Regions from separate parts of the Streptomyces sp. NPDC008086 genome, predicted to be linked through region 3. Evidence: riboswitches for the same ligand, from Rfam matches in the RefSeq annotation. Region 3 holds a riboswitch; each other region holds the start of a gene.
The links. A riboswitch is a leader RNA that binds a small molecule or an ion and turns the genes downstream of it on or off. The one in region 3 is predicted to bind cyclic di-AMP.
Positions count from the first base shown of each region.

Region 1: another riboswitch for cyclic di-AMP. It lies ahead of ACFZBP_RS10140 (peptidoglycan DD-metalloendopeptidase family protein); the one in region 3 lies ahead of ACFZBP_RS00685 (peptidoglycan DD-metalloendopeptidase family protein).
Region 2: another riboswitch for cyclic di-AMP. It lies ahead of ACFZBP_RS26170 (NlpC/P60 family protein); the one in region 3 lies ahead of ACFZBP_RS00685 (peptidoglycan DD-metalloendopeptidase family protein).
Region 4: another riboswitch for cyclic di-AMP. It lies ahead of ACFZBP_RS24025 (transglycosylase family protein); the one in region 3 lies ahead of ACFZBP_RS00685 (peptidoglycan DD-metalloendopeptidase family protein).

Region 1 is NZ_JBIBIA010000002.1:898,920-906,514, forward strand. Features, by position in the region: gene ACFZBP_RS10110 (S8 family serine peptidase) at 1-881, shown strand, start outside; gene ribA (GTP cyclohydrolase II) at 1,001-1,645, opposite strand; gene ACFZBP_RS10120 (MarR family transcriptional regulator) at 1,792-2,307, opposite strand; gene ACFZBP_RS10125 (dihydrofolate reductase family protein) at 2,404-3,537, shown strand; tRNA gene ACFZBP_RS10130 (tRNA-Met) at 3,638-3,711, shown strand; gene ACFZBP_RS10135 (SpoIIE family protein phosphatase) at 3,858-4,943, shown strand; cyclic di-AMP (ydaO/yuaA leader) riboswitch at 5,231-5,388, shown strand; gene ACFZBP_RS10140 (peptidoglycan DD-metalloendopeptidase family protein) at 5,400-6,425, shown strand; gene ACFZBP_RS10145 (aldo/keto reductase) at 6,956-7,595, shown strand, end outside.
Region 2 is NZ_JBIBIA010000007.1:350,867-358,461, reverse strand. Features, by position in the region: gene ACFZBP_RS26180 (peptidoglycan DD-metalloendopeptidase family protein) at 38-1,525, shown strand; gene pcrA (DNA helicase PcrA) at 1,631-4,114, opposite strand; cyclic di-AMP (ydaO/yuaA leader) riboswitch at 4,407-4,565, shown strand; gene ACFZBP_RS26170 (NlpC/P60 family protein) at 4,574-5,734, shown strand; gene ACFZBP_RS26165 (tellurite resistance/C4-dicarboxylate transporter family protein) at 6,052-7,077, shown strand; gene ACFZBP_RS26160 (hypothetical protein) at 7,055-7,408, opposite strand.
Region 3 is NZ_JBIBIA010000001.1:144,346-151,940, reverse strand. Features, by position in the region: gene ACFZBP_RS00705 (helix-turn-helix domain-containing protein) at 1-230, shown strand, start outside; gene ACFZBP_RS00700 (DUF6126 family protein) at 227-346, shown strand; gene ACFZBP_RS00695 (tyrosine-protein phosphatase) at 368-1,165, opposite strand; gene ACFZBP_RS00690 (alpha-galactosidase) at 1,346-3,415, shown strand; cyclic di-AMP (ydaO/yuaA leader) riboswitch at 3,715-3,881, shown strand; gene ACFZBP_RS00685 (peptidoglycan DD-metalloendopeptidase family protein) at 3,886-4,815, shown strand; gene ACFZBP_RS00680 (DUF6250 domain-containing protein) at 5,017-5,733, shown strand; gene ACFZBP_RS00675 (SGNH/GDSL hydrolase family protein) at 5,879-6,664, shown strand; gene ACFZBP_RS00670 (TetR family transcriptional regulator C-terminal domain-containing protein) at 6,762-7,382, opposite strand; gene ACFZBP_RS00665 (Glu/Leu/Phe/Val dehydrogenase dimerization domain-containing protein) at 7,452-7,595, opposite strand, start outside.
Region 4 is NZ_JBIBIA010000006.1:584,102-591,696, reverse strand. Features, by position in the region: gene ACFZBP_RS24050 (NAD(P)/FAD-dependent oxidoreductase) at 1-619, opposite strand, end outside; gene ACFZBP_RS24045 (exopolyphosphatase) at 1,158-2,129, opposite strand; gene ACFZBP_RS24040 (DUF501 domain-containing protein) at 2,258-2,776, opposite strand; gene ACFZBP_RS24035 (septum formation initiator family protein) at 2,807-3,286, opposite strand; gene eno (phosphopyruvate hydratase) at 3,408-4,694, opposite strand; gene ACFZBP_RS24025 (transglycosylase family protein) at 5,028-5,705, opposite strand; cyclic di-AMP (ydaO/yuaA leader) riboswitch at 5,710-5,909, opposite strand; gene ACFZBP_RS24020 (transglycosylase family protein) at 6,119-7,174, opposite strand; gene ACFZBP_RS24015 (cytochrome P450) at 7,341-7,595, opposite strand, start outside.

The DNA of each region.
Region 1 (7,595 bases), on a different contig from region 3:
GGTCGTACTTCCTCACCGTCCCCGAGGGCGCCAAGTCGCTGCAGGTCACGCTCGGCGGCCTCAAGGAGGGCAGCGTGACGCGGTTCGCCGCCATCAGCCCGTACGGCACCCAGGTCGCCGACAGCGACGCGAACACGACGGACATCGCCTCCTACGAGGACCCGTTGCCCGGCGTCTGGGAGATCGAGGTCGACGCGCGCCGTACGTCGACGCTGCTGGACAACCCGTACAAGCTGGACGCCACGGTGTACGGCGCGTCCTTCGCCCCCGAGTCCGTGACCGTGCCGGAGGCCAAGGTCGGCACGCCGGTCGCCGCCTCCTGGACGGTCACCAACAAGCTGGCGGCCGTCGAGGGTAACCTCAAGGGCGGTGCGCTGGGCTCGTCGAAGACCACGCGGCCGACCATCGCCGACGGCGCGACGCAGACCAGCACGGTCGAGGTCCCCGAGGGCACCACGTCGCTGGACGTCGCCATCGGCGGTGTCTCCGACCTGGGCTCCGACCTCGACCTGAACGTGTACGACGCCGAGGGCAAGCTCGTCGGCCAGTCCGCCGACGGCGACTCCGACGAGTCCGTCTCCATCGCGAACCCGGCCGCCGGTACCTACACCGTCGAGGTGGTCGGTTTCGAGGTGCCGTCCGGCTCGACCGCGTACGACTACCGGGACGCGTTCTTCTCCTCCGCGCTCGGCTCGATCAAGGTCGACGAGTCGGCGCCGGTGAAGCTCGGCACCGGCGAATCCGCGAAGGCGGCGGCCGACGTCACGGTCGCGCGGGCGGTGCCCGAGGGCCGGCAGCTCTTCGGCGAGGTGCGGCTGGTGAACACGCGCGGGACGATCGCGGGTGTGGGCGGGGTGACGATCGAGAAGGTCACGCCGTAGTCATGGCTGTAGCCGTATGACGTACGCCTGAGGGGCGGGTGTCCGATCCGGACGCCCGCCCCTTTGCCTTGCCGTCGACGGTCCTGCCGTCGACCGCCGTGCCGTCAACCGCCGTGCTGTCAGCCGACGTTGAGTCCGGCCAGCTCGCCGAGCGGCAGCGTGTGCTGGGTCTGGAGGACCTTCGCGCGCAGGTAGCGGACGTTGTCCGGGGTGGCGAAGACGCCGGTGGGGACGCGGTCCTGGACCTCGATGCCGAGGGACCGCAACTGGTCGGCCTTGTCGGGGTTGTTGGAGAGCAGGTCGAGTTCGCCGATGCCGAGGGCGGCGAGCATCTGGGCGGCCGCCGTGTAGTCGCGGGCGTCCTCCGGCAGGCCGAGGGCGGCGTTCGCGGCGTAGGTGTCGAGGCCCTGGTCCTGGAGGGCGTACGCGTCCAGCTTGTTGTAGAGCCCGATGCCCCGGCCCTCCTGGCGCAGGTACAGCAGTACGCCGCCGCGCTCCGCGATGCGCTCGACGGCCTCGCGCAGCTGGGGGCCGCAGTCGCAGCGGGCCGAGCCGAAGACATCACCGGTGAGGCATTCGGAGTGCAGCCGGACCAGCGGCGTGCTGCCGGGGGCCGGGTCGCCGAGGACGACGGCGACATGCTCCAGGCCGTCGGTCAGGCCGTGGAAGGTGACGAGTTCGGCGTCGACGCGGTAGCCGTCCTGGAAGCGCAGCGGGACCCGGACGCGGGCGCGCTGGGTGGCGGCGGCGGTGAAGTCGGGCATGCGGGTTCTCCGGGTTCCGTACGTGGGCTTGCTGCTTCAGATTTGAAGCAGCTCCTCGGTCCAGGACCCTACCTCATGCTTTAAATTTGAAGCAACAAGTTTGTCGTACGGGTCACAGACCGCACCCGTGCCTCATGACTCCCGTTTCACGAACAGGACTTGCCCGAGCGCCGCCGCCAGGGCACGTCCTCCGCGGTGGGGTGCGCGTCCTCCCCCTGGAACCCCTCGGCGACCGCCGTGAAGATCTCCTCCAGCTGCCCGACCTGCTCCGGGGTCAGCCGGTCGAAGAGCAGCGCCCGTACGGTCTCCACATGACCAGGCGCCGTGCGCTCCAGGACGCGCATCCCTTCCTCGGTGATCGTCGCGATGCTGCCGCGCTTGTCCCAGCGGCAGTCCTCGCGCCCCACCAGCCCGTCCTTCTCCAGCCGCGTCACGGCGTACGTCAGCCGGCTGCGGGTGATCTTCAGCCCTTCCGCGAGGTCGGTCATGCGCAGCCTGCGCTCCGGAGCCTCGGACAGGGTGGCGAGGATGGAGTAATACAGATGGGGCATGCCGGCTTCCTGCTGGAGCTGCCGGTCCAGCGCGTCCTCCACGAGGGCGACGGAGGCGATGTACGCGCGCCAGGCGCGCTGCTCCTCGGGGGAGAGCCAGCGAGTCGTCATGCGACCAGTGTAGGTTTGTTTCAAACTTGAACCAAGCCCTTGTCCTCATCCCCATCCGATCCCCGTCCCACTCCGGCCCCGAAAGGGAGCGCGTCGATGCCGTCGTACCCCTACGTCCTGCTGTCCGCCGCGGTCTCCCTGGACGGCTACCTCGACGACACCGGGCCCGACCGCCTGCTCCTGTCCAGCCCCGCCGACTTCGACCGCGTCGACGAGGTACGGGCGTCCGTCGACGCCATCCTGATCGGCGCCGGCACGATCCGGGCCGACAACCCCCGGCTGCTGGTGAACTCGGCCGAGCGGCGGGCCGCGCGGAAGGCCGCAGGCAAGCCGGAGTACCCGCTGAAGGTCACGGTCAGCGCCTCCGGCGAGCTGGATCCGACGGCGAACTTCTGGCACACCGGCGGCGAGAAGATCGTCTATACGACGGAGAAGGGCGCGGAGCGGCTGCGCCGCGAGCCGGTCGCCGCGGACGTGGTCGCGCTGGGCGCCGACCTGGACTGGCGGGGCCTGCTGCGCCACCTGCGCGAGGCGCGCGGGGTCGAGCGGCTGATGGTGGAGGGCGGCGGCACGGTCCACACCCAGCTGCTCCAGCAGGGCCTGGCCGACGAGGTGCAGCTGGTGCTGGCGCCGCTGTTCGTGGGGGACCCCAAGGCGCCGCGGCTGTTCGGCCCGGGGGAGTACCAGGGCGGACGGCTGCGCCTGCTGGAGACGCGGCGGATCGAGGACGTCGTCCTGATGCGCTACGAGCCCACCGCGCCCGGCGCCGGTGTGCTGCCCTCCGCCGCCGACCGGAGATGGCTGGCGCTGGCGTGCGAGCTGGCGGCCGAGTGCCCGCCGTCGGGAACGGCCTTCAGCGTCGGGGCGGTCGTGGTGGCGGCCGACGGGACCGAGCTGGCGCGGGGCCACTCCCGCGAGGGCGGCGACCCCGTGGTGCACGCGGAGGAGGCGGCGCTGGCGAAGGTCGCGCCCGGAGACCCCCGTGTGACGTCCGCCACGGTCTACACGAGCCTGGAACCCTGCACGCGCCGCGCGTCCCGTCCGGTGCCGTGCGCCCGCTTGATCCTCGACGCCGGGGTGCGCCGGGTGGTGACGGCCTGGCGGGAGCCGGACACGTTCGTGGCGGGCGCCGACGGCAGCGGGCTGCTGGCCGGGGAAGGGGTGGACGTGGTCGTCCTGCCCGAGTACGAGGCCCGGGCCAAGGCCCCGAACAGCCACCTCCTGCCATGACACCGGCGCCCTGAACCCGCCCCGAAAAACGCCGCTCGCGGCGGCCCCGGGAAACGCGTGTGCTTTCCGTCCCGCGGATGGCGTACTATTGAGTCATCGCCGCGGGGTGGAGCAGCTCGGTAGCTCGCTGGGCTCATAACCCAGAGGTCGCAGGTTCAAATCCTGTCCCCGCTACTGAAGACTCAGGGCCGGAACTGAAAAGTTCCGGCCCCGAGTGTTTTCCCCGGTGTCTCCGCCGGCGGCTGTCCCGCCGGCCGCCCCGCTGCTCCGGTCGGTCCCCACCGCTCGCCGCCCGCCCCCGCTTCGGCAACCCTGGTGACGTGGAGGAACGGCGGATCTCGTACGCACGCCGGTTCGTCCGGCTGCTGCCCGCCCTGCTCATCGCCGCCGGATGCGGGTACGACTACGTCACGCCCACGGATTTCACCGGCGCCCCCTTCTTCACCGCCGCGCCCCTGGTCGCCGCCCCGCTCTACTCGCAGCGCGGCACGGTGCTCACCGGCGCCGTGGCGGTCGGCGCGCTGGTCGTGCTCCACGCCAGTCTGGGCGGCCTCCCCCGGGTCGAGGTGATCACCGAGCTGGTCACCGTGGTCACCGTCTCCGTCCTCGCCGTCCTCATCAACCTCCTCGTCCGCCGCAGCGACGCCCGCCTCGCCTCCGCCCGCGCCATCGCCGAGGCCGCCCAGCGCGCCGTACTGCCCGAACCCGCCGAGCGGATCGGCGCCTTCCAGATCGCGGCACGCTACGAGGCGGCGCAGGAGGGCGTCTTCATCGGCGGGGACCTGTACGCGGTGCAGGACAGCCCGCACGGCGTGCGGCTCGTCGTCGGAGACGTGCGCGGCAAGGGGATGGGGGCGGTCGGGGTCGTCGCCGTCGTCATCGGGGCGTTCCGGGAGGCCGCCGAGCAGGAGACCACGCTGGAGGCGGTGGCACAGCGCCTGGAACGGGCGCTCGCGCGGGAGCGCGCACGGCGCGAGGAGGTGGAGTCCGCCGAGGGGTTCACCACCGTCGTCCTCGCCGAACTCCCGCACGGCGACGGGATCGTACGCCTGGTCAACCGAGGGCATCCCCCGCCCCTGCTCCTGTACGCCGACGGCACCGTGTGCGCACTGCCCGCCTCCGAGCCCGCCCTGCCGCTCGGCATGCAGGAGCTCGCGGCCTGGCCGGACCGGGCCCAGGAGGCCGGCTTCCCCACCGGAGCGACGCTGCTCGTGTACACCGACGGCCTGTCCGAGGCCCGGGACGAGCGAGACCGGTTCTACGACCCCGAGACGGGACTGGCGGGGCGGACCAACGCCCGGCGTGAGCCGGCCGCGCTGCTCGGCGCGCTCGCGGCGGAGGTGCGCCGCCACTCCGGGGGCGGGATGGCGGACGACATGGCCCTCCTCGCCGTACGCCGCCCCTGAGGCAGCCACGCCTCTGCGGGCCCCTGATGGAGATCCTGTGGAGCCACTCCATGATCGTTGTCACCAACCGTGATCGGGCGACCCCCCTCCGCATAACAACTGACATACCGTCAATACCTGTGTGACTCCTGAGTGCTGGCCAACTCGCCCGAATTAGGCCGCTCATGACCCGTAAGTCCAGGCGAAAATCGTTAATGATCAAGCGGAACAGCTTGGAATCCGTACCCCGCGTCTATTAACGTTCGATAACGCAGCGCGGTCGTCCCAGCCGTCACAAGAGGCGGCTCCGTGCGCACGCGCCGAATCCCGCAAGGGAACCGGGGAACCACCACCTTGGGGTGAATCGCACGGATACCGCCGGGAACTCACGGCCGGTATACGCGCGTAGGAGACCTTCCTGCTCCGAACCCGTCAGCTAACCCGGTAGGCGAGAAGGAAGGAAAGGAGTACGCCCACGTGGCGTCCAACCGGCCTGCCCCGCAAGCCCCGTTCGTGCCCGGCCAACGCGGTACCGACACCTTCGGCTACGACCGTAACCGCAGCGACGAGGGCCCGTTCGAGGAGTGGAACCCCACCGCGGAGTCCATTCGTCCGGTACGCGGCAGGCATCGCGTCTCCAAGCAGCGCGGCGGGGGACTCGCCCGCAGCTCCACGGTTCTCGGCGTCGGTGTCATAGCCGCCGTCGGCGCGGGCGGCATGGCCAGCGCCAACAGCGGCAAGCCGCCGGTGGCCATCACCATCCCGGACCTGCCCCTGATCTCCGACGACGACGCGGCTCCCGCCGAGGACGCCGGTACGGCCCTCAGCACCATGGGCGCGGCGACCGACGAGACCACGCAGGACGCCCCCGACGCCGGTGAGGCGCTGCGCAGCCGGATCATGGCGCAGGCCGAGCAGCAGCAGGACCAGATCGAGAGCAAGGCCGCCGCGGCCGCCGTCGCCGCCGCCGAGAAGGAGGCCTCCGCCGCGGCCGCCAAGGCGGAGAAGGAGGCCGAGGCCAAGGCCGCCGCCGCCAAGGCCAAGGCCGAGGAGGAGGCCCGCAAGAAGGCCGAGGCCGAGCGTCTCGCCGAGCTGGCCAAGCAGTACACGCTGCCGACCTCCTCGTACACCATCACCTCGACCTTCGGTCAGGCCGGCGCCTACTGGTCCTCCGGCTACCACACGGGCCTCGACTTCGCCGCCCCCACGGGCACGCTGATCAAGGCCGTGCACAGCGGCACGATCACGTTCGCCGGCTGGGACGGTTCGTACGGCTACAAGACCGAGCTCACCCTCGACGACGGCACCGAGATCTGGTTCGCCCACCAGTCCTCGATCAGCGTGAGCGTCGGCCAGAAGGTCAACACGGGCGACGTCATCGGCCGCGTAGGCGCCACGGGCAACGTGACCGGCGCCCACCTGCACCTCGAGGTCCACCCTGACGGCAGCGCGAGCGGGATCGACCCGATGGCGTGGTTGCGGGGTAAGGGGCTTACTCCCTGAGGTCTTGAGGTCTTGAGGTCCTGGAGTCTGGGGCCTGTGCGTCTGCGGGTTTGTGGGTCTGCGGGTCTGTGGGTCTTAGGGGCGCGGGAGCGGCCTCGCGGGGGGATGTCTTCGGGGGCATCCGCGAGGCGTTGGGCCAGGTATCGGGGCGAGGCCTCTGGGAGGGGCATCCGGGAGAGTTCGGGGGCTAGGCACGCCCTCCTGGACCCGGCGGTTCCTGTTCCGGGTGGTTCCTGTTCCTGGTGGCTCCTGCTCCCTCGTCCGTGGTCCTGTCCTTCCGGGGCCGATGTGCGACGTTCCTGATCTGCGCCAGTCTGACCTGCGCTCGTCCTGCTTGCCGGCCGTCCTGATCTGCACCCGTCCTGCTCGCCGGGCGTCCTGACCTGCGGCCGTCCTGATCTCTGGCGGTCCTGACGACAACCCCCCGACGTCAGGGTTGCCGGTCCCCGGAGGGCCAGGCTCCGCTTGTTTACGGGAAGTTTGCGACTGTTTCGGAAGAGAGGTCTCCGGTCAGGACGTTGATGCCGAGCATGACTGCATCCCTACGCAAGCTCGGCTCCTCCGACCTGGAGGTCTTCCCGCTCTCCCTCGGCGGCAACGTCTTCGGTTGGACGGCCGACGAGACCCAGTCCTTCGCCGTACTGGACGCCTACACGGCCGCGGGCGGCAACTTCATCGACACGGCAGACTCGTACTCGGCCTGGGTCGAGGGCAACGCGGGCGGCGAGTCCGAGACCATCATCGGCAACTGGCTGAAGGCGCGCGGCAACCGGGACGACGTCGTCATCGCCACCAAGGTCAGCCAGCACCCCGACTTCCAGGGCCTGACCGCGGCCAACATCAAGGCGGCCGCCGACGCCTCGCTCCGCCGCCTCGGCACCGACCACATCGACCTCTACTACACCCACTTCGACAAGCCGGAAGTGCCGGTCGAGGAGATCATCGGCGCGCTCGACGACCTGGTGAAGGCCGGCAAGGTACGGCACATCGCCGCGTCCAACATCTCAGCGCAGCGGCTGGAGGCCTCCCTGGCCTTCTCCGACCGCGAGGGCCTCGCCCGGTACGTCGCCCTCCAGCCCCACTACAACCTGGTGTCCCGCGACACCTACGAGGGCGAACTCCAGAACCTCGCCGAACGCGAAGGCCTGGCCGCCGTCCCGTACTTCGCCC
Region 2 (7,595 bases), on a different contig from region 3:
AGAGAAGTTGGTGAACGATCGTCACCCGTCGGGGACCATGACCTCCCCGGCCACGGCTTCCGACGCCGCCTCGGCGCACTACGCGTCCTATGGCGCCCAGGAAGCCCAGTACGGTGACTCCACCACGTACGGCACCTACGACGCCGCCGGATTCGGCGCCGCCGGTCACGCCACCACCACCTTCGACGCGGACCCCCTCTTCGGCAGCCTCCCCGGTGACACCACGGGCGGGTACGACGCCACACAGTGGTCCACGGGCAACCACCACACCGTGAACTACGACGCCTACGCGGCCCAGCACCACGCCGCCTACGACACCGGCGCGTACGACACCACCGGGTGGACGGCCGAGCACGAGCGGCTGGCCTTCGTCCCGCAGCAGGCCAACGGCCATGACACCTCCGGCCATTGGGACGCGACCGCCTGGGCCCAGCCCGACCAGTCCGGCGTCCCGGCCGACCAGACCCAGCAGTGGGAATGGGGCACGCAGGCCTTCGACACCGGCGCGTACGACGCCACGCAGTGGAACTCCGACGGCGGAATCGACGGCACCACCGCACAGGCGACGGGCGAGTACCAGCAGCCAGCAGAATCCTTCGATCAGCAGGCGACCGCGCACTTCGACCAGATCGACCCCGCGGGACACGCCGACCCGACTGCGTACGACGATCCCGCCCGGCTCGACGCCGAGCCGGCCGCCACCGGCGAACTCCCCGCCGCGGCCCCGCTCCTCGACGACCAGGAGGAGACCACCCCGGCCCCCTCCCCGCGCGCGGCGTCCCGCAGCGGCTCGCGCTCCCGTCGCCGTACGCCCCCCAAGCGCTCCGCGCTGCTGACGGTCGCCGTTCCTTCCGCGTGTGTGATGGGCGTCGCCGGCATCGCCGCCGCCTCCGTCGGCACCCTGAGCGACGACAAGGACGCGTCCACGCTCGCCTCGGACACCGAGGCCGTGAAGCCGTCCGCCGCGAACAACAAGCTGGACTCCCAGCTCGAGAGCCTCTCCGCCGGCGCCGACGACTTCGCCGACCGGGCCAGCCGTACGCAGGAGCGCATCGACCTCAAGGCCCAGCAGGCGGCCGAGAAGCGCAAGGCCGCCGAGGAGGCGGCCCGCAAGGAGCGGCTGCGCCCGAAGTTCGCGATCCCGGTCGCGAACCACGGCCTCAGCGCCTATTTCGGCCAGTCCGGCATCAACTGGATGTCCGTGCACACCGGTATCGACTTCCCCGTCTCGTACGGCACGACGGTGATGGCCGCGACCGACGGCACCGTGCGGACGCAGTGGAACAGCGCCTACGGCAACATGATGATCGTGACCGCGAAGGACGGCACGGAGACGTGGTACTGCCACCTCTCCAGCTACCGCGTCGCCTCCGGTACGACGGTCAAGGCCGGCGACCCGATCGCGTACTCCGGCAACTCCGGCAACTCGACCGGCCCGCACCTGCACTTCGAGGTCCGTCCCGGCGGCGGCTCGGCCATAGACCCGCTGCCGTGGCTGCGCAGTCACGGTCTGGACCCGACGTAACCGACCGGCCGTCAGCAGACGACGCCGACCACCGGACCGACCACGGCCGGCTCACCCGCGGACCGCACGCCCCCGCCCGTCAGCGGGGGCGCACGCTTGCCGGTCCTACAGCTTCTCCACCGGCGCGTACCGCAACAGCAGCCGCTTCGGCTTGGTGTCCCCGAAGTCGACCGTCGCCTCGGCGTTCGCGCCCGTGCCCTTCACGGCCATCACGGTGCCGAGCCCGAACTGGTCGTGCGTGACCCGGTCCCCGACGGCCAGCTGGACGACGGGCTTCTCCGACGTACGGCGCGTGGCGAAACCGGACGCGCCCGAGGCGGAGGAGCGCGAGCGGGACGAGGACAGCGAGGCGGCCACCGCGGACACGGGACCGGAGGACACCGGCGAGGTCGCCCCCGTCCGCTTCCAGTCCACGTGCTGGGCGGGGATCTCCTCCAGGAACCGGGACGGCGGGTTGTACGACGGCTGCCCCCAGGCGCTGCGCATCGCCGACCGCGTGAGATACAGCCGCTCACGCGCACGCGTGATGCCGACGTAGGCGAGCCGCCGCTCCTCCTCCAGCTCCTTGGCCTGGCCGAGGGCGCGCATGTGCGGGAAGACGCCGTCCTCCATGCCGGTGAGGAAGACGACCGGGAACTCCAGGCCCTTGGCCGTGTGGAGGGTCATCAGGGTGATGACGCCGGAGCCGTCCTCGTCCTCGTCGGGGATCTGGTCGGAGTCGGCGACGAGCGCGACCCGCTCCAGGAACTCCGCGAGACCGCCGGAGGTCTCGCCCTCACCGGACTCCTGCTCGAACTCCAGGGCGACGGCCGCGAGTTCCTGAAGGTTCTCGATCCGGGTCTCGTCCTGAGGATCCGTGGAAGCCTGCAGCTCGGCGAGATAGCCGGTCCGCTCCAGGACCGCCTCCAGGATGGTCGCCGGCCCCGCCCCGGACTCGACGACCGTGCGGAGCTCCTCCATCAGCGTGTTGAACCGCTTGACGGCGTTGGTCGACCGCGCGGCCATGCCGTACGCCTCGTCCACGCGGCGCAGCGCCTGCGGGAAGCTGATCTTCTCCCGCTGCGAGAGGGCGTCGATCATGGCCTCGGCGCGGTCGCCGATGCCCCGCTTGGGCACGTTCAGAATCCGCCGCAGCGGCACCGAGTCCTCGGGGTTGGCCAGCACGCGCAGATAGGCCAGCACATCGCGGACCTCCTTGCGCTCGTAGAACCGCACCCCGCCGACGACCTTGTAGGGCAGGCCGACGCGGATGAAGACCTCTTCAAAGACACGGGACTGGGCGTTCGTACGGTAGAAGACGGCGACGTCGCCGGCCTTCGCGTCCCCCGCGTCCGTCAGTCGGTCTATCTCGTCGGCGACGAACTGCGCCTCGTCGTGCTCGGTGTCCGCGACATACCCGGTGATGCGCGCGCCCGCGCCCGCGTTGGTCCACAGGTTCTTGGGCCTGCGGGACTCGTTGCGCTCGATGACGGCGTTGGCGGCGCTCAGGATCGTCTGGCTGGAGCGGTAGTTCTGCTCCAGCAGGATGGTCGTCGCGTCCGGGTAGTCCTCCTCGAACTGGAGGATGTTGCGGATCGTCGCGCCCCGGAAGGCGTAGATCGACTGGTCGGCGTCACCCACGACACACAGCTCGGCGGGCGGGACGTCGAACTCGCTGGGCGGCACGTCGACGGGGTGCTCGCCGGTCCCGACGAGCTCGCGCACCAGCGCGTACTGGGCGTGGTTGGTGTCCTGGTACTCGTCCACCAGCACATGGCGGAAACGCCGGCGGTAGTGCTCGGCGACGTCCGGGAAGGCCCGCAGCAGATTGACCGTCGTCATGATCAGGTCGTCGAAGTCGAGGGCGTTGGCCTCCCGCAACCGCGACTGGTACAGGGCGTACGCCTGCGCGAGCGTCTTCTCGAAGCCGTCCGTGGCCTGCGCGGCGAAGTCCTCCTCGTCGATCAGCTCGTTCTTCAGATTGCTGATCTTGGCGCTGAACGACTTGGGCGGAAACCTCTTCGGATCAAGATCCAGATCCCGGCAGACCAGCGCCATCAGCCGCTTGCTGTCGGCGGCGTCGTAGATCGAGAACGAGGAGGTGAACCCGAGCCTCTTGCTCTCTCTCCGCAGGATGCGCACGCACGAGCTGTGGAAGGTCATCACCCACATCGCGTTCGCCCGCGGCCCCACGAGCTGCTCGACGCGCTCCTTCATCTCGCCCGCGGCCTTGTTGGTGAAGGTGATCGCGAGGATCTGCCCCGGATGCACGTCACGCTCGGCCAGCAGGTGGGCGATGCGATGGGTGAGCACCCGCGTCTTGCCGGATCCGGCGCCGGCCACGATGAGCAGCGGGCTGCCGGAGTGGACGACGGCCGCACGCTGGTTCTCGTTCAGCCCCTCCAGCAGCGCGGCGGCATCGAGGGCCGGGCGCGGGGCGCCGTCGCGGTAGTAGGCGTCCCGGTCCGGCGGCACGTCGAACTTCCCGCCGAACAGATCGTCCGGAACCGGCTCCGGAGCGTGATCGTCCTCGGGCGGCGGCGGAGGCTCCTCGTGGGCCCGCGGGGCCTGGAGGTCCGCCAGGAAGCTGTCGTCAAAGAGGCTGCTCATCGCTCTCCGAGTCTAGGGCGCCCCACTGACAGCCCGCCGCCACCCCGAGAACCTCGCCGCCCCAATCTCCGACCCTCACCCTCCAGCACCCGACCATCACCCTCAGCAACCAACCAGCCGATCCCCCCACACCTCCTCAAACACCGCCAAACCAACCTCCGCCCGCAATACACCTCCCCAAGGTCACGAAAATGTATCGGGCATATCGAACATCAACCTTCACAGGGGCCACACGAGTTGGCTACCGTGCCGGGCAGGCCGTACGACCCCCACCGGCGAACGTCGCCGGGCCGCGCGGCCTCCGCCGAGTCCGGTAAGCCCCCTGGGCCCCGGAGCCGGGGACCCACCGAACTTGGGGTGAATCGGCCGGACTTCCGAGCCGTAGGGCAACCCTTCCGAACCACCCGCCCGAACCCGACAGCTAACTCGGTAGGCGGAGCACGGAAGGAGTCGCCTCCCTTGGCGTCGCACCGCAAGTCGCGTCCCGCAGGTACGCGCGTAGCAGGCATACGGACCCCCGCGCTCGCCACGGCGGCCCTCACCTCCGTGGCCCTGCTGTCCCAGACGGCCAACGCGAACCCGTCCACGGACGACAAGCCGAGCCTCGAAGAGGTCGAGAAGAAGGTCGACGACCTCTACCGCCAGGCGGAGTCGGCGACCGAGAAGTACAACGCGGCCAAGGAGAAGACCGCGAAGCAGCGCAAGCGCGTCGACACCCTCCTCGACGACCTCGCCCAGCGCACCCAGACCCTCAACGACGCCCGCGAGGAACTCGGCCGCAACGCCGCCGCCCAGTACCGCACCGGCGCGGCCGCCCCCGACACGGCCACCTTCCTCCTCGCGGACACCCCGCAGGACTACTTCGACCAGTCCCAGCTGATGGACCGCATGACGGGTCGTCAAAAGGAAGCGGTCGACGACTACTTCACGCAGCAGTCCGCGACCATGAAGAAGCGCCAGGAGGCCACCCGGAGCCTCGAGACGCTCACCGAGTCGCAGAACGACCTCCAGGCCGCCAAGACCACCGTCCAGACGAAGCTCGCCGACGCCCGCGAACTCCTGTCGAAGCTGACGGCCGAGGAGAAGGCCCGCCTCGCCGCGATCGAGAAGCGCAAGCAGGAAGAGGCCGCCCGCAAGGCAGAGGAACTGGCCCGCCAACAGGCAGAGGCCGAGCGCCAGCGCCAAGAGGCGGCACAACAGCAGGAGACCACCGAGCCGTCCGACTCCTCCTCATCGAACTCCTCCTCGGACTCGTCGTACGCCACCAAGGCCGAAAAAGCCCTGGCCTTCGCCCGTTCCCAAATAGGCAAGCCGTACGTCTGGGGCGCCACCGGCCCCGACTCCTACGACTGCTCCGGCCTCACCCAGGGCGCATGGAAGGCCGCCGGCGTCGACATCCCCCGCGTCACCTACGACCAGGTCAACGCCGGCACCACGGTCCCCCTCTCCAGCGCCCAGCCCGGCGACCTGGTCTTCTTCTACGACGACGTCACCCACGTAGGCATCTACATCGGCAACGGCATGATGATCCACGCCCCCAAGCCCGGCGCGTACGTCCGCGAGGAGTCGATCTACTACGACGGCGAGTCAGCGATCCACAGCGTCGTACGCCCGGCGTAGCCGCACACGGCGGCAAGGAGACGCGTCGGGGGCCCGCCCGCAGCGGCGGGCGTCAACAAACAGCACCTCTGAAGTCACGGCAACCGCCCGACCGAGGACGGACACCCCCCGGCGCGGCCCCGCCCCCGTCCGCCCCCAGGCGCGACGCGAAACCCTACTCCCCGCGACAGGCCGCCGCAGGCATCCCGACCCAACCACCGAAGGACCCGCAGGCACCCCGCCGAACCGCCGGGGGCACCCGCGGGCATCCGGCCAACCGCCGGAGGCACCCGGCGTGCCCCACCCTCCAACCTCCACCCCCCTCCTAGCATCGACCCATGTCCGCCACCACCACCCCCACATCCCCCCTCCACACCTGGTGGTCGCGGCGTCCCCCCACAGCCGGCGCCGCAGTCATGGCGACCGGCATCCTGTCGGTCACCCTGCACCAGACCGGCTACGAAACCCTCTCCCGCATCGCCCTCGCCCTGGCCTCCGTGACCTGGCTCGCCCTCGCCGCCGACTTCACCGCACGCCTCCTGTGGGACCGCGCGAGGTGGGTGAAGGAGGCGGCCACCCCGGCCGCCCTGACCGCCATCGCCGCGACGACCGTCCTGGGCACCCGCTTCAGCGTCCTCGGCTGGCAGACCCTCGCCAAGGCCCTCCTGGCCCTCGCGGCCGTCCTCTGGCCGGGCCTCCTCATCGCCGTGGTACGCCACTGGCACCGCGGGATGCCGGGCACCGTGTTCCTGGGCTGCGTGGCCACGGAGGGCCTGGCCGTCCTGGGCGCGACGCTCGCCGTGACCGAGGCCTCGGCATGGCTCGCCCACGCGGCCCTCGTACTGTTCTGGCTCGGCCTGGTGCTCTATGTCGTCGCCCTGACCCGCTTCGACCTACGGCAGGTGGCCGACGGCGTCGGCGACCACTGGGTGGCGGGCGGCGCCCTCGCCATCTCCGCGCTCGCCGGCTCGAAGCTCTTCGCCGCCGACAGCGCCCGCCTGTACCTCTGGAACGACGACGACACCAGCACCCTGCACACGGTGACCGTCGCCCTGCTGGTCCTGGACCTGGCCTGGTACGCCGCCCTGCTGCTGGCCGAGATCGCCTGGCCACGGCCGCGCTACGACATACGGCGTTGGGCGACCGTGTTCCCGCTCGGCATGACGGCCGCGGCGACCCTCTCCGTCGCCGCCGCCCTGGACGTCCCCTGGCTCGAGGGCCCCGGCGAGGCGCTGATGTGGATCGCGGTGGCGGCCTGGCTGGCGGTCACGGCAGGCGCGGTCTGGGCGTACGCCCCCGGCTCCACCACGGGAGCCGGAGCCAGGACCGCTGGGACGGACGTCACGTCCACAACACGGCGATGAAGATGTTCGCCACGGTCAGCAGCCCCACCACCCCGAACAGCCGCTTGTCCACCGTCTCCTCGTCCCGCTTCACGTACACGAGCCCGAGGATCACGACCAGCAGCGCAAGCTTCACGCCGATCTTGACGTTGTCGACGGGCTGGTCGTCCGCCTGATTGAGGCCGACGAGGATCACCCCGGTGACCAGCATGGTCAGCGCGCCGTGCAGCATCGCGGGGACGAACCGGGCCGTGCCCTGGCCCATCGCCTTCATCTGAGTGAGGAAGCCACCGAGCAGCGCGGCGATACCGACGATGTGCAGGCCGACGAAAAGGTGGATGAGTACGTCCATGACGCCGGAGCCTAACCAGCCCGACGGACACCCCCACCACCGCACCCCGCCATCGAGCCCACCCCTCTCGATCATGCATATATGCGCCCCTTAGCACCCGATCGCCTCACCCCGCCCTCCATTCCGCCACATCGGTCAGCACACAGCGTGAACATGACGTCCCCAACCCGGGATCACGCTCACTTAC
Region 3 (7,595 bases):
TACACCCGGGGGAGGAGTGGCTGTACGTCCTCGAAGGCAGGCTGCGACTGCGCCTCGGGGACACCACGCACCGGCTCGCGCCCGGCGACAGCGCGCACTTCGACTCGCTCACCCCGCACCGCATCGCCGCCCAGGACCCGGGCGGGGTCGAGCTCCTGTTCGTCCACACCCTGTTGCAGAGCCCCACGGCCGCGCTGTGCCTCGGCCCCACCCCTGGAGAGATGCCATGAGCAACCTGGAGGAGAAGTTCCCCCGCGCCCTGTGGGTGCGGCTCATCATCTACATCGCGGTGGGGCACGTCTTCGCGGCCTTCATCTACCTGCTGTTCGAGGTGGGCGCGAAGTAGGCACGGGCGGGTGTCCGGCCGTCAGTCGAGCAGGCGCTCCCGCAGCCGATCCCGGAGCTCCGGGGTGATCCCAAGACCCTGCTCCAGGTAGGCGTCGACGCCGCCCCAGGTCTCGTCGATCGTCTCGAAGGCCGCCGCCAGATACTCGGCCCGGGCGTCGAACAGCGGGCTGAGCAGCTCCATGATCTCGGGCGAGTAGGCCGACGCGTCGCTGCCGCTGCGGCGCACCTTGTAGCGGCGGTGCTTGGCGTTGGACTCCAGGTAGTCCGCGATGATCGCCTCGCGCTCGACGCCGAGGGCGAGCAGCGTGACCGCGATCGACAGGCCCGCGCGGTCCTTGCCGGCCGCGCAGTGCATCAGCGCGGGCACGCTGTCCTCCGCGAGCGCGTGCAGCACCTGGGAGTGCTCGGCGGTGCGCTCCTTGATGATCGTCCGGTAGGAGGCGATCATCCGGCCCGCGCCCTTGCCGTCCGACAGGATCTCCCGCAGCTGTTCGATGTCGCCGTCGCGGACCATCTTCCAGAACTCCGCGCCGTCCGCGGGGTCGGACAACGGCAGGTTCACATTGCGCACGCCGGGCAGCTCCACGTCGGCGCCTTCGAGCTTCTGGTCGGCCGCGTTGCGGAAGTCGAAGATCGTGTGCAGTCCGAGGGAGCCGAGGAAGGTCGCGTCGTCGTCGGTCGCGTGCGCGAGGTGGCCGCTGCGGAACAGGACCCCGTGCCGCACCCGCCGTCCGTCCACGGTCGGCAGTCCGCCCACATCACGGAAGTTGCGAACTCCGGCCAGCTCGGGCTCGGTCGACGGGATCTGCTGCGTCACGGGGGCTCCTCCCAGTCGGCCCCGACGGCGCGGCTCGGCGATGCGGCCGACGGGGTGCGCTCTCGACCATACGACATGACTTCCTGGGGCAATGAGTTGTCCACAGGCGTTGCCTCAGCAGCCCCCGGACCTTGATGATGTTGGTACTTGATCGCACCTGTTCGTCTCTGTGAGGGCTTGATGCTGGAGATCTCCGCCAACGGCCGTACGTGGCTCCTGACCGGGCCGACCAGCAGTTACGCCGTCCATCTCACCGACGCCGACGAGCTGCTGCACCTCCACTGGGGGCCGCGGATCGCGCTCGCCGACGCCGAGGCCCTCGCCGTACGGCCGCTGCCGGAGTACTGGCCCTTCGAGTCCCCGCTCGACGGGCGTGAGGAGTACCCGGTCGAGGGCGGCCCCCGCTTCGTACGGCCCGCCCTGTCCGTGCGCACCGACGAGCGGCGTGGCACCGAGTGGGGTTTCGAGCGGTACGAGACGGAGGGCGACGAGCTGCGGTTGCGGTTCTGTGACGACGGGCTGACCGTCACCCTGCACTACCGGATGCGCGGGGACGTCGTGGAGCGCTGGGTGACCCTCGACAACCAGGGGTCCGCCCTGGAGTTGCTGCGCGCCGACTCGGCCACCTGGACGCTGCCCGACCGCGAGGAGTGGCGGCTGTCGCAGCTGCACGGCCGTTGGGGCGCCGAGTCCCGGCTGGCGCGGGCTCCCCTCACCTACGGTGAGAAGGTCATCGGCAGCCGCCGCGGGCACACCGGGCACCAGCACCTGCCGTGGGTCGCCCTCGACTCGGACGCCACCGAGGAGCGCGGCGAGGTATACGGCTGTGCCCTCGGCTGGTCCGGGTCCTGGCGCATCGCCGTCGCGCAACTGCCCGACGCGCGCGTGCAGATCACCGGCGGGGCCGGACACGACGACTCGGGCCTGCTGCGGCTGGACCCGGGGGAGTCCTTCACCACGCCCGTCTTCGCCGGTCTGTGGAGCGACGGCGGCTTCGGCGGGGCGAGCCGCGCCTGGCACGCGTACCAGCGCGCGTACGTGATCCCGGACGCCGACCAGGACCGGCCGGTGCTGTTCAACTCCTGGGAGGCGACGGAGTTCGACATCTCCGAGGAGCAGCAGAGTCTGCTCGCGCGGCGGGCCGCGGCCATCGGCGTCGAACTGTTCGTCGTCGACGACGGCTGGTTCGGGACGCGCACCAGCGACCGCGCGGGCCTCGGGGACTGGACGCCCAACCCGGATCGCTTCCCGTCCGGTCTCAAGCCGCTCGCCGAGTACGTGCACGCGCTCGGCATGCAGTTCGGCATCTGGGTCGAACCGGAAATGGTCAATCCGGACAGCGAGTTGTATCGCGCCCATCCGGAGTGGGTTCAGTATCAAACAGGACGAAAGCGGACGGAGTTCCGCAATCAGCTCGTACTCAACCTCGCGCGCGAGGACGTCCAGGAGTACCTCTGGGAGCGGCTCGACGGGATCCTCTCCAGCGCCCCGATCGACTATGTGAAGTGGGACTTCAACCGCTGCTTCACCGACGCGGGGTGGCCCGGCGAGCCGTATCCGCAGCGCCTGTGGGTCGACCATGTGCGTGCCCTGTACGGCCTGCTGGACCGGTTGCGCGCGGCCCATCCCGGCGTCGCCTTCGAGTCCTGCTCGGGCGGTGGCGGGCGGATCGACCTCGGTGTGCTGAGCCGCACGGACCAGGTGTGGACCTCGGACAACACCGACCCCCTGGACCGGCTCGCCATCCAGCACGGCTTCAGCCAGCTCCACCCGGCCCGGGCCATGGCCGCCTGGGTCACCGACAGCCCGAACGCCATGCTCAACCACCGCGCCAGCTCCCTGCGCTTCCGGTTCGTGAGCGCCATGGCCGGGGTGCTCGGGGTCGGCGGCGACCTGACCCGGTGGACCGAGGAGGAACTCGCCGAGGCCCGGGAATGGGTGACCCTCTACAAGGAGATCCGGCATGTGGTGCAGCGCGGCGACCTGTACCGGCTGCGGGCTCCGCGGGGCGGGCTGAGCGCGGTTCAGTACACACTCGGGGACGAAACGGTCGTTTTCGCCTGGCTTCAGGCGCAGAGCTTCGGTGAGCCAGCCCCGGCGCTGCGCCTGCGCGCCCTCGACTCGACAGCGTTGTATGAATGCCTTGAAACGGGCGAAATTCACCGAGGTGCCGTACTGGTGCATCACGGACTTCGCGCCGGGTTGTGCGGCGACCTCGATGCGACGGTTATCCGACTGCGCCGCATCTAGGCTTTCTGTCCGAATTGGCGCCTTCGTTCCAACTCGCTCTGGAGTAAAGGAAGGTGGAGCAGCGTCACGTGAGGAGCGTCATATTCGTGACCGTGCGTCGCCCGTCATGTTCATGTAATTCACGTGCTTTTCAAGGGGTTTTGAGTCCGGCGATGCCCCGATAATTCACGCAGGGTGACGGGTAATTCCCACAAGGGATCAACGGGAACGCATTCGGACGGAACCCCTCACTTGTTCCCTTGCGTCTTCCTCGCTTACGTTCGCCACCAATCCGGACGGACGCCGAATCCTGCCGCCGACCGGATCCCGCGCTAACTCACCCGTGAACGGCAGGAGCGGGGGACCCACAGGCACAACCGCCTGTTCCGGTCTCCGGAACAGGCTTGGGGTCAAGTCGCGTCCCCACGCGACCGGGCATCTCCAGCCCGCACCCGACAGCTCACCTCGCAGGCGCCGGAGAGGAATTCGCCATGCCCGCGAAGGGTAAGCACCGCCGCCCGAAGTCCCTGCGCTTCACCCGCTCCATCGCCGTCGCCGGAACCGGTGGAGCCGCTCTCGCTCTCCCGCTCATCGGTGCCACCGGCGCCCACGCCGCTCCCTCGCAGTCCGTTTCGGAAAAGGCCGTTCAGTCTCTTCCGATCGCCGGCGAGAAGGCCGTAGAGAAGAAGGCCTCCGACAAGAAGGCGGGCTCGCGGACCTATTCGGTGAAGGTCGGCGATTACCTCTCGAAGATCGCCGACGAGCAGAACGTCAGCGGTGGCTGGAAGAAGCTCTACGCCGACAACCGCGAGGCCGTCGGCGACGACCCGTCGCTGATCCACCCCGGCCTGAAGCTCTCGCTCAGTGGCAAGAAGGCCACCGCGAGCGCCCCCGAGCCGTCGTCCTCCCCGTCGTCTTCCTCCCCCGAGTCGTCCGCCGACTCGACCGCCTCGAAGTCCTCCGCGGCGCAGAAGAGCACCACTCAGAGCGCCGAGAACGCCGCCACCTCCAGCGGCTTCTCCGCCCCCGTCTCCGGCGCCTCCGTCGGCACCGGCTACAAGGTGGCGGGCAGCATGTGGTCGAGCGGCTACCACACCGGCGTCGACTTCGTCGCCCCCACCGGCACCCCGCTGAAGGCGGTCGGCGCGGGCACCGTCGTCTCGGCCGGCTGGGGCGGCGCCTACGGCAACCAGGTCGTCATCCAGCTCGCCGACGGCTACTACGCCCAGTACGCCCACCTGTCCTCGCTCTCCGTCTCGAGCGGCCAGACCGTGACGGCGGGCCAGCAGATAGGCCTCTCCGGCGCGACCGGCAACGTGACCGGCCCGCACCTGCACTTCGAGATCCGCACCACGCCGGACTACGGCTCGGACCTCGACCCGGTCGCCTATCTCCGCTCGAAGGGCGTCGCCCTCGGCTGACGCGGCCCCCGCGCAAGACCACCTGCCTGACACGCGACCGAAGGCCGGACCCCGATCCCCGGGTCCGGCCTTCGGTGTGCGCGGGACGGGGTCTTGGGCGGGGGTGGGGTGTCGACAGTGCGGGGGTGATGGGGGAGAGTGATCTCCGATCGGTTGGAGCAAGCGCTTTCTACGTCATCGCCCCAGCGAAGGAGCACTTCCGTGACGACCACGCGCAGAGCATTCGGAGTCCTGGCCGCAGGTGCCGCCCTCGGGGCGCTCGCCCCCGCCGCCGCTGCGAGTGCCGCCCCGGCCCGCCGCCGGCTGATCGCCCACGACGACTTCTGCCACGGCCTCGGCCAGTGGGTGACCGAGTTGCAGGACGGCGGCACCGTCACCGCCGCACGCGGTGTGCTGGAGATCGACGTACCGAGCGGGGCGACGGTGTGGTTCAAGAAGCGGCTCGAAGGACCGTACGTCCTCGAGTACACGGCCACCGCCGTCTCGGCCGGCGGACCCAACGACCGTGTCTCCGACCTCAACAACTTCTGGAACGCCGTCGACGTCCGCTCCCCGGACGACCTCTTCGCCACCCCGCGTGGCGGCGCGCTGGAGGAGTACGACCACCTCAAGACGTACTACGCCGGCTACGGCGCCAACTACAACACCACGACACGACTGCGCCGGTACGTCGGTGAGGCCGGGGTCCGGCCGCTGGTCTTCGACTACACGGAGCCGCTGCTGGTGGCCAACCAGCCCAACCGAGTCCGGATCGTCTCCGACGGCTCGACCGTGAAGTGGTGGAACAACGGGCGGCTCGTCTTCGACCACACCGACCAGGAGCCGTACACCAGTGGGCACTTCGCCTTCCGGACCGTATGGAGCCACTTCCGGGTCAGCGACTTCCGGGTATGGCGGCTGCGCCCACAACACCCCTGATCGGAGGGATATTCCAAGTTTGGTGAACCCTTTAGGAGTGGCTTATCTCACCGCTCGTCAACCCTTGCCTACGGTCGCGTAGGTCACATTCGAAGGTGAATCATGTGCCGATGTGGCAGACGATTCGAAGAGTGACAGCAGATCAGTGATCGGGTCGTACGTCGCGGTGGGGGACAGCTTCACCGAGGGCGTCGGCGACCCGGGCCCCGACGGGGCGTTCGTCGGCTGGGCCGACCGGTTCGCGGTCCTGCTCGCGGACCGGCGCCCCGAGGGCGACTTCAACTACACGAACCTCGCCGTGCGCGGCAAACTGCTCGACCAGATCATCGAGGACCAGCTTCCGAAGGCCGTCGAACTGGCCCCGGACCTGGTCTCGTTCTGTGCGGGCGGCAACGACATCATCCGACCCGGAACCGACCCCGACGAAGTCGCCGAGCGCTTCGAGCGGGCCATCGCCCGGCTCACCGCCGTGGCCGGCACCGTCATGGTGACCACCGGCTTCGACACCCGTGGCGTACCCGTGCTGAAGCACCTGCGCGGCAAGATCGCCACCTACAACGGCCATGTGCGGGCCGTCGCCGACCGATACGGCTGCCCGGTGCTCGACCTGTGGTCCCTTAAGACGGTTCAGGACCGCCGGGCCTGGGACGACGACCGGCTCCACCTGTCTCCCGAGGGGCACACGCGCGTGGCGCTCCGCGCGGGTCAGGTGCTCGGCCTGGACATCCCGGCCGACCCGGACCAGCCCTGGCCGCCGCTGCCGCCCCGCGGCACCCTGGAGATCCGCCGGGACGACGTCCACTGGGCGCGTGAGTACCTGGTGCCGTGGATCGGGCGGCGCCTGCGCGGCGAGTCGTCGGGGGACCATGTGACCGCCAAGGGCGCGCTGTCCCCGGACGACATCAAGATGCGGATCGAATCGGTGGCTTGAAGCGCCGCTTCGCTTCGGTGTGGGCCGTGTCCTGTCCGGGGGCGGCCCACACGGCTGTCGTGGCCGCGGTGGACCGAACGCCCGGCGATCGGCGACCTCACCGCACCGACGCCGTCAACGCCTCCCGCTCCAGGCCCAGTTCCCGGGCCAGCGCCTCGTCCACCCACTCCTGGGCACGCGCGCGTGACACCGCGCCGCGGTACGACGTCAGCTGTACGGCGAGCCCGTCCAGGAGGGCGGTGAGCCGCAGGGCGGTGCCGTCGGGGTCCGCGCAGACGAACTCGCCCGCGGCCACGCCCTCCGCGATGACCTCGGCGATCGCGCCCTTCCACTGCCGGTCGAGGTCCCGTGTGACCTCCTGCAAGGCGGGCTCACGCAACGCCCCCGCCCAGCCCTCGATCCACAGCCGCCAGCCCTTGGCCTGACCGGTCGGCGCGTACCAGCGCACGGCGGTCCGCAGCCGTCGCAGCGCCGTCGTACGGCGGCCGAGGATCCCGCGCAGCCGGGTCAGGTCGCCCTCGGCCGCGTGGGTGAACGCGGCGGCGACCAGCTTCTCCTTCGTGGCGAAGTGATAGAGCACCAGCGCGTTGCTCACGCCGAGCGCCGAGGCCACGTCGGCGATCCGCACCGCCGCCACGCCCCGCGCCTCTATCTGCTCCACAGCGGCCCGCAGCAGCTCCTCGCGCCGCTCCGCCACGCTCAACCGCACTCTCGCCACCCGGTCACCCTAAAGCCTCGGCACGGGCCGTTCCCGGGCAGCGGCCGGGTCACGCGACCTCGACCGCCGTCACCGGTGCCGCCCGAACCGTTCGGCGATCACCGGCAACCGGTCCTCCGCGATGGCGTGCGCGGCCGCCCGGGGCGTCGTCCCGTCGGCCTCCGCGCGGGCCAGCGTGAGGTCGGTCAGGGCGCGCATCGAGCGCCGGGTGTG
Region 4 (7,595 bases), on a different contig from region 3:
CCAGGATGAAGCGCATGTCCTCGCGGGACACGCTGGTGTAGTACTTGGCCGCGTCGCGGGCCATGTCCTCGACCTCGCCGATGGTCTCCGCGCCCGCGAAGCCGCCGCCGACGAAGACGAAGGTGAGCGCCTTGCGGCGGATCTCCTCGTCGGTCGTGGAGTCGGCCTTGTCGAGCTGCTCGAGGACGTGGTTGCGCAGGCCGATGGCCTCCTCGATGCCCTTCATGCCGATGCCCTGCTCGGCGAGGCCGGGGATCGGGAAGGTGCGGGAGACCGCGCCCATCGCGATGACCAGGTAGTCGAAGGGCAGCTCGTACGCCTCGCCGACCAGCGGGGCGATCGTGGCGACCTTGCGGTCCTGATCGATGGTGGTGACCCGGCCGGTGAGGACCTCCGCCTTGGGCAGCACGCGTCGCAGCGGGACGACGACGTGGCGCGGGGAGATGCTGCCGGCGGCGGTTTCGGGGAGGAAGGGCTGGTAGGTCATGTACGACCGGGGGTCGACGACCGTGACGGTCGCCTCGCCGTAGCGCATCTTCTTGAGGATGCGCCGAGCTGCGTACAGGCCTACGTACCCACCGCCTACTACGAGGATCCTGGGACGCTCCGTGGTGCTCATGCCATCGAGTATCCACCCGCCTCAGGGGGGTTGCTCGTGCGCCCCTTCACAAGCTCTTGCAGGCCCTGTGCTACACTCCCCGGCCCGCGTGACCCAGGTCATGGTCACGATCGGGAACCCGGAGGCGTTACGCCCCGTTGTCAATGCCGCGTGAGCTGCCTCTCTGGCTCTCCGGGCCCTCTGTGAGCGACCCGAAACACCTCCCTGAGGGACTCTCTCGAACCTTCCTTACACCGGCCATCTGAACATGTTCAAGGCCCTGTTCACCCCTCGGAAGGGTCAACCGGCGCCCGTCCGTGCTTCTCCGGGGCCCAATTCCTTGTGAAGAACTTCACGAACTTTCTCCGGCGGGCGCCTCCAGGGGGTCTTCGAGGGGCCCGAAAGCCCCCCTCGGGGGCGCTCATACGCTAGCCGACCTGCTCAGTCGACGGCTACCGAGCAGTAGTAAAGGAGACACTGACGGACAGGCCCTCAGGGGCTGACACGAAGGGCCCCGGCACCTCCCATGCGGTGCCGGGGCCCTTCGCCGTACGGGGCGTCAGTTGCCGTTCTTGCCCTGTTCGGCTTCCTCCGCCACCTGGAAGGCGATGCCGTCGAGGATGTCGTGCTCGCTGACGACGACCTCCTCGGCGCCGATGCGCTCCATGATGGCGAGCAGGACCAGGGCACCCGCGGCGATGACGTCAACTCGGCCCGGGTGCATGGAGGGTACGGTCGCGCGCTCGGCGTGGGTGGAGCGCAGCAGCCAGTCGGTGATCTCGCGGACCCGGTCGTGGGTGATCCGGGAGTGGTGGATGCGGGCCGAGTCGTACTCGGGCAGGTCCTGCGCGATGGCCGACACCGTGGTCACCGAACCGGCGAGCCCCACCAGCGTCCTCGCCTCGCGCAGCGGCACCGTCTCCTCGGCGAGGTCGAGGGCGGCCTCGATGTCGGCCCGCATCGCCGCGATCTGCCCCTCGGAGGGCGGGTCGGAGACGACGCCGTCGCGGACCAGGTGGCGCTCCGTCATCCGTACGCAGCCGACGTCCACGGAGCGCGCCGCGCGGACGTGCTCCTCGCCGACGACGAACTCGGTCGAGCCGCCGCCGATGTCCACCACGAGGTAGGGCCGGTGCAGGTCCGCACGCCCCACCAGTTCCCTGGTGGCGCCGGTGAAGGAGAACTCGGCCTCCTGGTCCCCGGTGACGACCTCGGGCTCGACCCCCAGGATGTCCATGACCCCGCGGACGAACTCGTCCCGGTTCTCGGCGTCCCGGGATGCGGAGGTGGCGACGAAGCGCAGCCGCTCGACGCCGTGCTCCTTGATGATCGCCGCGTAGTCCCGGCAGGCGGCGAAGGTCCGCTCCAGGGCCTCCGGGGCGAGCCGGCCCGTGCGGTCGACGCCCTGGCCGAGCCGCACGATCGTCATACGGCGGTCCAGGTCGACGAGTTCGCCCGTGGCCGGGTCGACGTCGGCGACCAGGAGGCGGATGGAGTTCGTACCGCAGTCGATGGCGGCGACGCGGGTCATGGGGTGCCCTTTCATCTCAGCCCCTCCGGCGTTCGAGGAGCGGGGGTCCAGGGGCAGAGCCCCCGGGCGGGGTCGAAGGGGCAGCGCCCCTTCAGGGGAGGGGACGGGGAGGGGCGGCGGGGGCGAGATCACTCGGCGGGAAGGACGCAGGGCCCCTTGGCCCACCACTCGGGCAGCATCGCGATCGCCTCGTCCCCCAGGGGGTTCACCCCCGGCCCGGCCGCCAGCGAGTGCGCGACCAGCACGTGCAGGCACTTCACCCGGTCCGGCATGCCGCCCGCGCTCGGGAAGCCCTTCAGTTCCTCGATCTCGTCGCGGCGCCGGACGTAGTCCTCGTGCGCGGCCCGGTAGGACGCGGCCAGCTCCGGGTCGCTCTCCAGCCGCGCCGTCATCTCCTTCATCACGCCGTTCGCCTCGAGCGTGCCGATCGCCGACGACGCCTTGGGGCACGTCAGGTAGTACAGCGTCGGGAAGGGCGTGCCGTCGGGGAGCCGCGGGGCCGTCTCGACGACGTCCGGCTGCCCGCACGGGCACCGGTGCGCGATCGCGCGCAGCCCGCGCGGGGGACGCCCGAGCTGCTGCTTGAAGGCCTCGACGTCGGCGTCGGTGGGCTCGGTGCGCGGGGTGGGCGGCGGGGGCGTGTGCATGCCTGTCTTTCTATCGGATTCTCGCTGGGCTCAGTGGTCGGCGGCCGCGTCGGCCTTGTCGACCCCGTCCCAGATGTTCGTGTACCAGGGCCGGTCGGCCGCGCGCCGGTCGGTGCGGGCCTGCTTGGCCGCGTCCGGGTCGACCACGATGAAGCCGGTCTCGCCGGGCAGCACGTAGTGCAGCCGCAGCCGGATCTGCTGCTCGGCGTACGCGTCGTCCTGCCAGCGTGCCTTGAGGTCGCGCAGCTGCTCGACGCGCTGGGCGGCCTCCTCCTTCTGCCGCTGCATGTCGGCGATCTCGGCGCGCTGGGAGACGTACTGCCTTATCGGGTAGGCCAGCGCCACGACCATGGAGCAGAGCACCAGCGCGAGCAGCGCGGCGCGTCCGGTGAGCCTGGAGCGCCGGGCCTGCCGCTTGGTCTGGGAGCGGTAGACGCGGGCCGCGGTCTGCTCGCCGAGCAACCGGATCCTGGTCGCGGTGGAGAACCGGTCCCGGTCCTTGACGGCCATGTCCCGCCTCCCGTTTCACACGCGTACGTCCCCGCACACGGTACGGGACCGAGTACGGGGACGTACGTACGACTGGCTAAGGCTCACCCCAGGTGGGGGTCAGCCGGGTGTCAGCCGGGTGTCAGCCCTTGAAGCGCGGGAACGCGCTGCGGCCGGCGTACACCGCGGCGTCGTCGAGGATCTCCTCGATGCGCAGCAGCTGGTTGTACTTGGCGACGCGGTCCGAGCGGGCCGGGGCGCCGGTCTTGATCTGGCCGCAGTTCACGGCGACGGCGAGGTCGGCGATGGTGACGTCCTCGGTCTCGCCGGAGCGGTGGGACATCATGCACTTGAAGCCGTTGCGCTGGGCCATCTCGACGGCGTCCAGCGTCTCGGTCAGCGAGCCGATCTGGTTGACCTTGACGAGCAGCGCGTTGGCGGCGCCCTCCTCGATGCCGCGGGCCAGGCGCTCCGGGTTGGTGACGAAGAGGTCGTCGCCGACGATCTGGACCTTGTCGCCCAGCTTGTCGGTGATGATCTTCCAGCCGTCCCAGTCGTCCTCGTACAGCGGGTCCTCGATGGAGACCAGCGGGTACGCGGAGACGAGCTCCTCGTAGTACTCGGTCATCTCGGCGGCCGAGCGGGACTTGCCCTCGAACTCGTAGGAGCCGTCCTTGTAGAACTCGGACGCGGCGACGTCGAGAGCGAGCGCGATCTGCTCGCCGGGGACGTAACCGGCCTGCTTGATGGCCTCGACGATGAGGTCGAGGGCGGCGCGGTTGGACTCCAGGTTCGGGGCGAAGCCGCCCTCGTCGCCGAGGCCGGTGGACAGGCCCTTGGTCTTCAGCACCTTCTTGAGGGTGTGGTAGACCTCGGCGCCCCAGCGCAGCGCCTCGGAGAAGGACTCCGCGCCGATCGGGGCGATCATGAACTCCTGGATGTCCACGTTGGAGTCGGCGTGCGAGCCGCCGTTCAGGATGTTCATCATCGGCACCGGCAGCAGGTGCGCGTTGGGGCCGCCCAGGTAGCGGAAGAGCGGCAGGTCGCTGGCCTCGGAGGCGGCGTGGGCCACGGCGAGGGAGACGCCGAGGATGGCGTTGGCGCCGAGGGAGGCCTTGTTGTCGGTGGCGTCCAGGTCGAACATGGCCTGGTCGATCAGGCGCTGCTCGGTGGCGTCGTAGCCGACGAGCTCCGGACCGATCTGCTCGATGACGGCGAGGACGGCCTTCTCGACACCCTTGCCGAGGTAGCGGTTCTGGTCGCCGTCGCGGAGCTCGATGGCCTCGAAGGCGCCGGTGGAGGCGCCGGACGGGACGGCGGCACGACCCGTGCTGCCGTCGTCGAGGCCGACCTCGACCTCGACGGTGGGGTTGCCTCGCGAGTCGAGGATTTCCCGGGCTACGACGACGTCGATGGACGGCACGAGCATCTCCTTCTTGGGATGTGACGCGGGTACGCAGTCCGCGGTGGGTACTGCGAGACGAGCCTAACCGGCTCGGGGCGTTCGACCAGGGGTCGACCGCCCCGTGGGACAGAACCGAGAGTAAATTGTTTCCGAACGGAACAAAGACTTCGGTGCAAAAGGGGCCGACACGGAGAGCCCGGCACAAGAAACCCCGCCCCGGTGCGTACGGGGGAAGACGCACCGAGGCGGGGAGTTCGTGGGGACGGGGGTGACCCTCACGAGGCCTTCACCATGAGGTCCACGGATGTGAAGGCCCTGTGGTTCAGCTGTCGCCCCTGTATTACTTCGGGTGCGGCATCACTTCAGGTGCAGCTGCTGACCCGGGTAGATCAGGTCGGCGTCCTCGACGATGTCCTTGTTCAGCTGGAACAGCTCCTCCCAGCCGCCCTTGACCTTCTCCGCCTCGGCGATCGAGCTCAGGGTGTCGCCCTTGACGACCTTGTACTCGCCGTCGCCCTTCTTGACCTTCTTGCCGGTCGGGGTGGTGACGGTCTTGGTCGACTTCTTCTCGGCGGCCGGGCGCTCGGCGGAGCGGGAGGCCGGCTGCTCCTCGGTGGCGCGCGGGGCGGTCTCGGTGCTCTGCGAGGAGCCGCTGTACGCGGCGCTCGACAGGCCGGTGCCGCAGTTCGGCCAGGCACCCTTGCCCTGGCTGGCGAGGACCTTCTCGGCGATCTCGATCTGCTGGCCCTTGCTGGCCTGGTCGGCGGTGGAGGCGTACGCCGTGCCGCCGTACGCGGCCCAGGTGGAGGCGGAGAACTGCAGACCGCCGTAGTAGCCGTTGCCGGTGTTGATCGACCAGTTGCCGCCGGACTCGCACTGGGCGACGGCGTCCCACTCGGAGGCGGTGGCGGCGGAGGCGCTGCCGGCCGCCATCAGCGGGGCGGCGACGGCGGCGGCGCCGGTGACGCCGACGACGGCTATGGCGCGAGCGGCCTTGGACGGACGACGGTGCTTGCCCTTGCTGGAAAACAGCATGGAGAGATCCCCTCACCGACGCCTGCGAGGTGAGCTGTCGGGTTCGGGCCGGTTGAGTTGCCCGGCCGCGCTCGCTCGCCTTTCGGCTCTCGATGCGCGACTTCACCCCGAGCCGGCTCCGGCCGTGCGGCCCCGAAGGGCCTCAACTGCCGGACCCGGCGCAAACCTTGGGTCCCCCGCTCCTGCCTACGGCGCTTGACGCGACGACTGTTCCCGGACGGCCGCCGGCAGGATTCGGCGTGACGGCTGTCGGGGCCCGCACTGGTGGCGAGCGGTCATGACCGTAGACACGCGATTCCGGGAATTACAAAGACGATCAGGGCTTCTGAGATCTATCTCTCACTGCATCTAAAACGGACATTCAGGTGCGAATAGTGACGCGAACTGGCGCTGTTTTTCGCCCTGTTCGGACCCTATTCGCCGGGGACGTCCAGGGTCTGACCGGCGAAGATGTGGTTCGCGTCAGGACCGATCGCGTCCTTGTTCGCCGCGTACAGCGCACGCCACCCGCCGTCGAGGTCAAGGGAGTCGGCGATGGAGGCGAGAGTGTCGCCGGCGCGGACGCTGTACGAGGAGTGGCGCCCCGAGGACTTGGCGGACTCGGCAGCACCGGCGTCGACCTCGCTCTCGTCGGCGCTGGGGCCGCGATGCCGGCCGGAGCCGGCCGTCTCGGCGTCGATCGCTCCGGTGTCGACGAGGCTCCAGGAACCCACGTCTTGCACCACATCGTCCTGATTGTTCCCACCGATCGTCTCCACCGGGGAGCTGTCGGGCGACTGTGAGGCCTTTGTGTCGGGGGACGTTTCGGACTTGGCGGAGTCCTTGGCCTTGGATGACGAAGAGGACGAGGAGGGGGAAGGAGAGGAATCCTGGGAGGATTCGGATGAAGCGCCCGAGGACTCGCTCGGCACACCGGAGGGGTCGTCGGCCTGGCTCGACGACTCGGACGAGTTCGACGATCCCGACGACTCGGATGAATTCGATGAACCGGATGAGTTGGACGAGGTGAGCGAATCGAGCAATCCGGATGATCCGGACACTTCGGAGGGAGAGTCCTCCTCCACTCCGGTGTCGAGGTCGAGGGCGCCGGACTGCTTGGTGAGTCCGTTGACCACCGCGCAGGTACCCCAGGGGCTGGTCCCCCGGTCCGCGAGGAGATCCTGGGCCACGGCTATCTGCTGGGAGCGGCTCGCCAGGTCGGGGCTGGAGGCGTAGTCGAGGCCGCCGTACTTCTCCCAGTCATCCTGGGTCAGTTGCAGCCCCCCGTAGCGGCCCGCGCTCTCGTCGGCGGCACTCCAGGAGCCGCCGCTCTCGCATTCGGCCACCTTGTCCCACACGGTGCCGTCGGCCGCGCTCGCGCTCGCCGCGCCGAGCAGCGGGATGGCGATGGCGGACCCGGTCACTCCGGCCGCGACGAGGAGAGCCGGGGCCTGACGGGGGCGACGGTGACGACCGTTCCCGGAGAGCATGCGGGGACCTTTCGCGAGACAGCGGTGACCGCGGCGCGTGAAACATGGGCGCCACGTTGATGCGTGAACGTATAGGCAGACGATCACTTGTCACAAGTTAATGCCGCGCAGATCACGTGAAGATCACAGACTTGAGCGCGTGTCATGTTCGCCGAGGCGGACACACTCACCCAACCGGGGTGAACTCCACCGGAAGCGTACGCAGTCCGCGCATGATGAGTCCGCCGCGCCATCTCAACTCGCCCGGATCCACGGCGAGTCGGAGGTCCGGCAGCCGGGTGAGGAGCGTGCCGAGGGCGGTCTGGCCCTCCAAGCGGGCGAGCGGGGCGCCGAGGCAGTAGTGGATGCCGTGGCCGTAGCCGAGGTGCTGGTTGTCACGGCGGGAGAGGTCGAGGACGTCGGGGTCGGCGAAGCGGTCCGG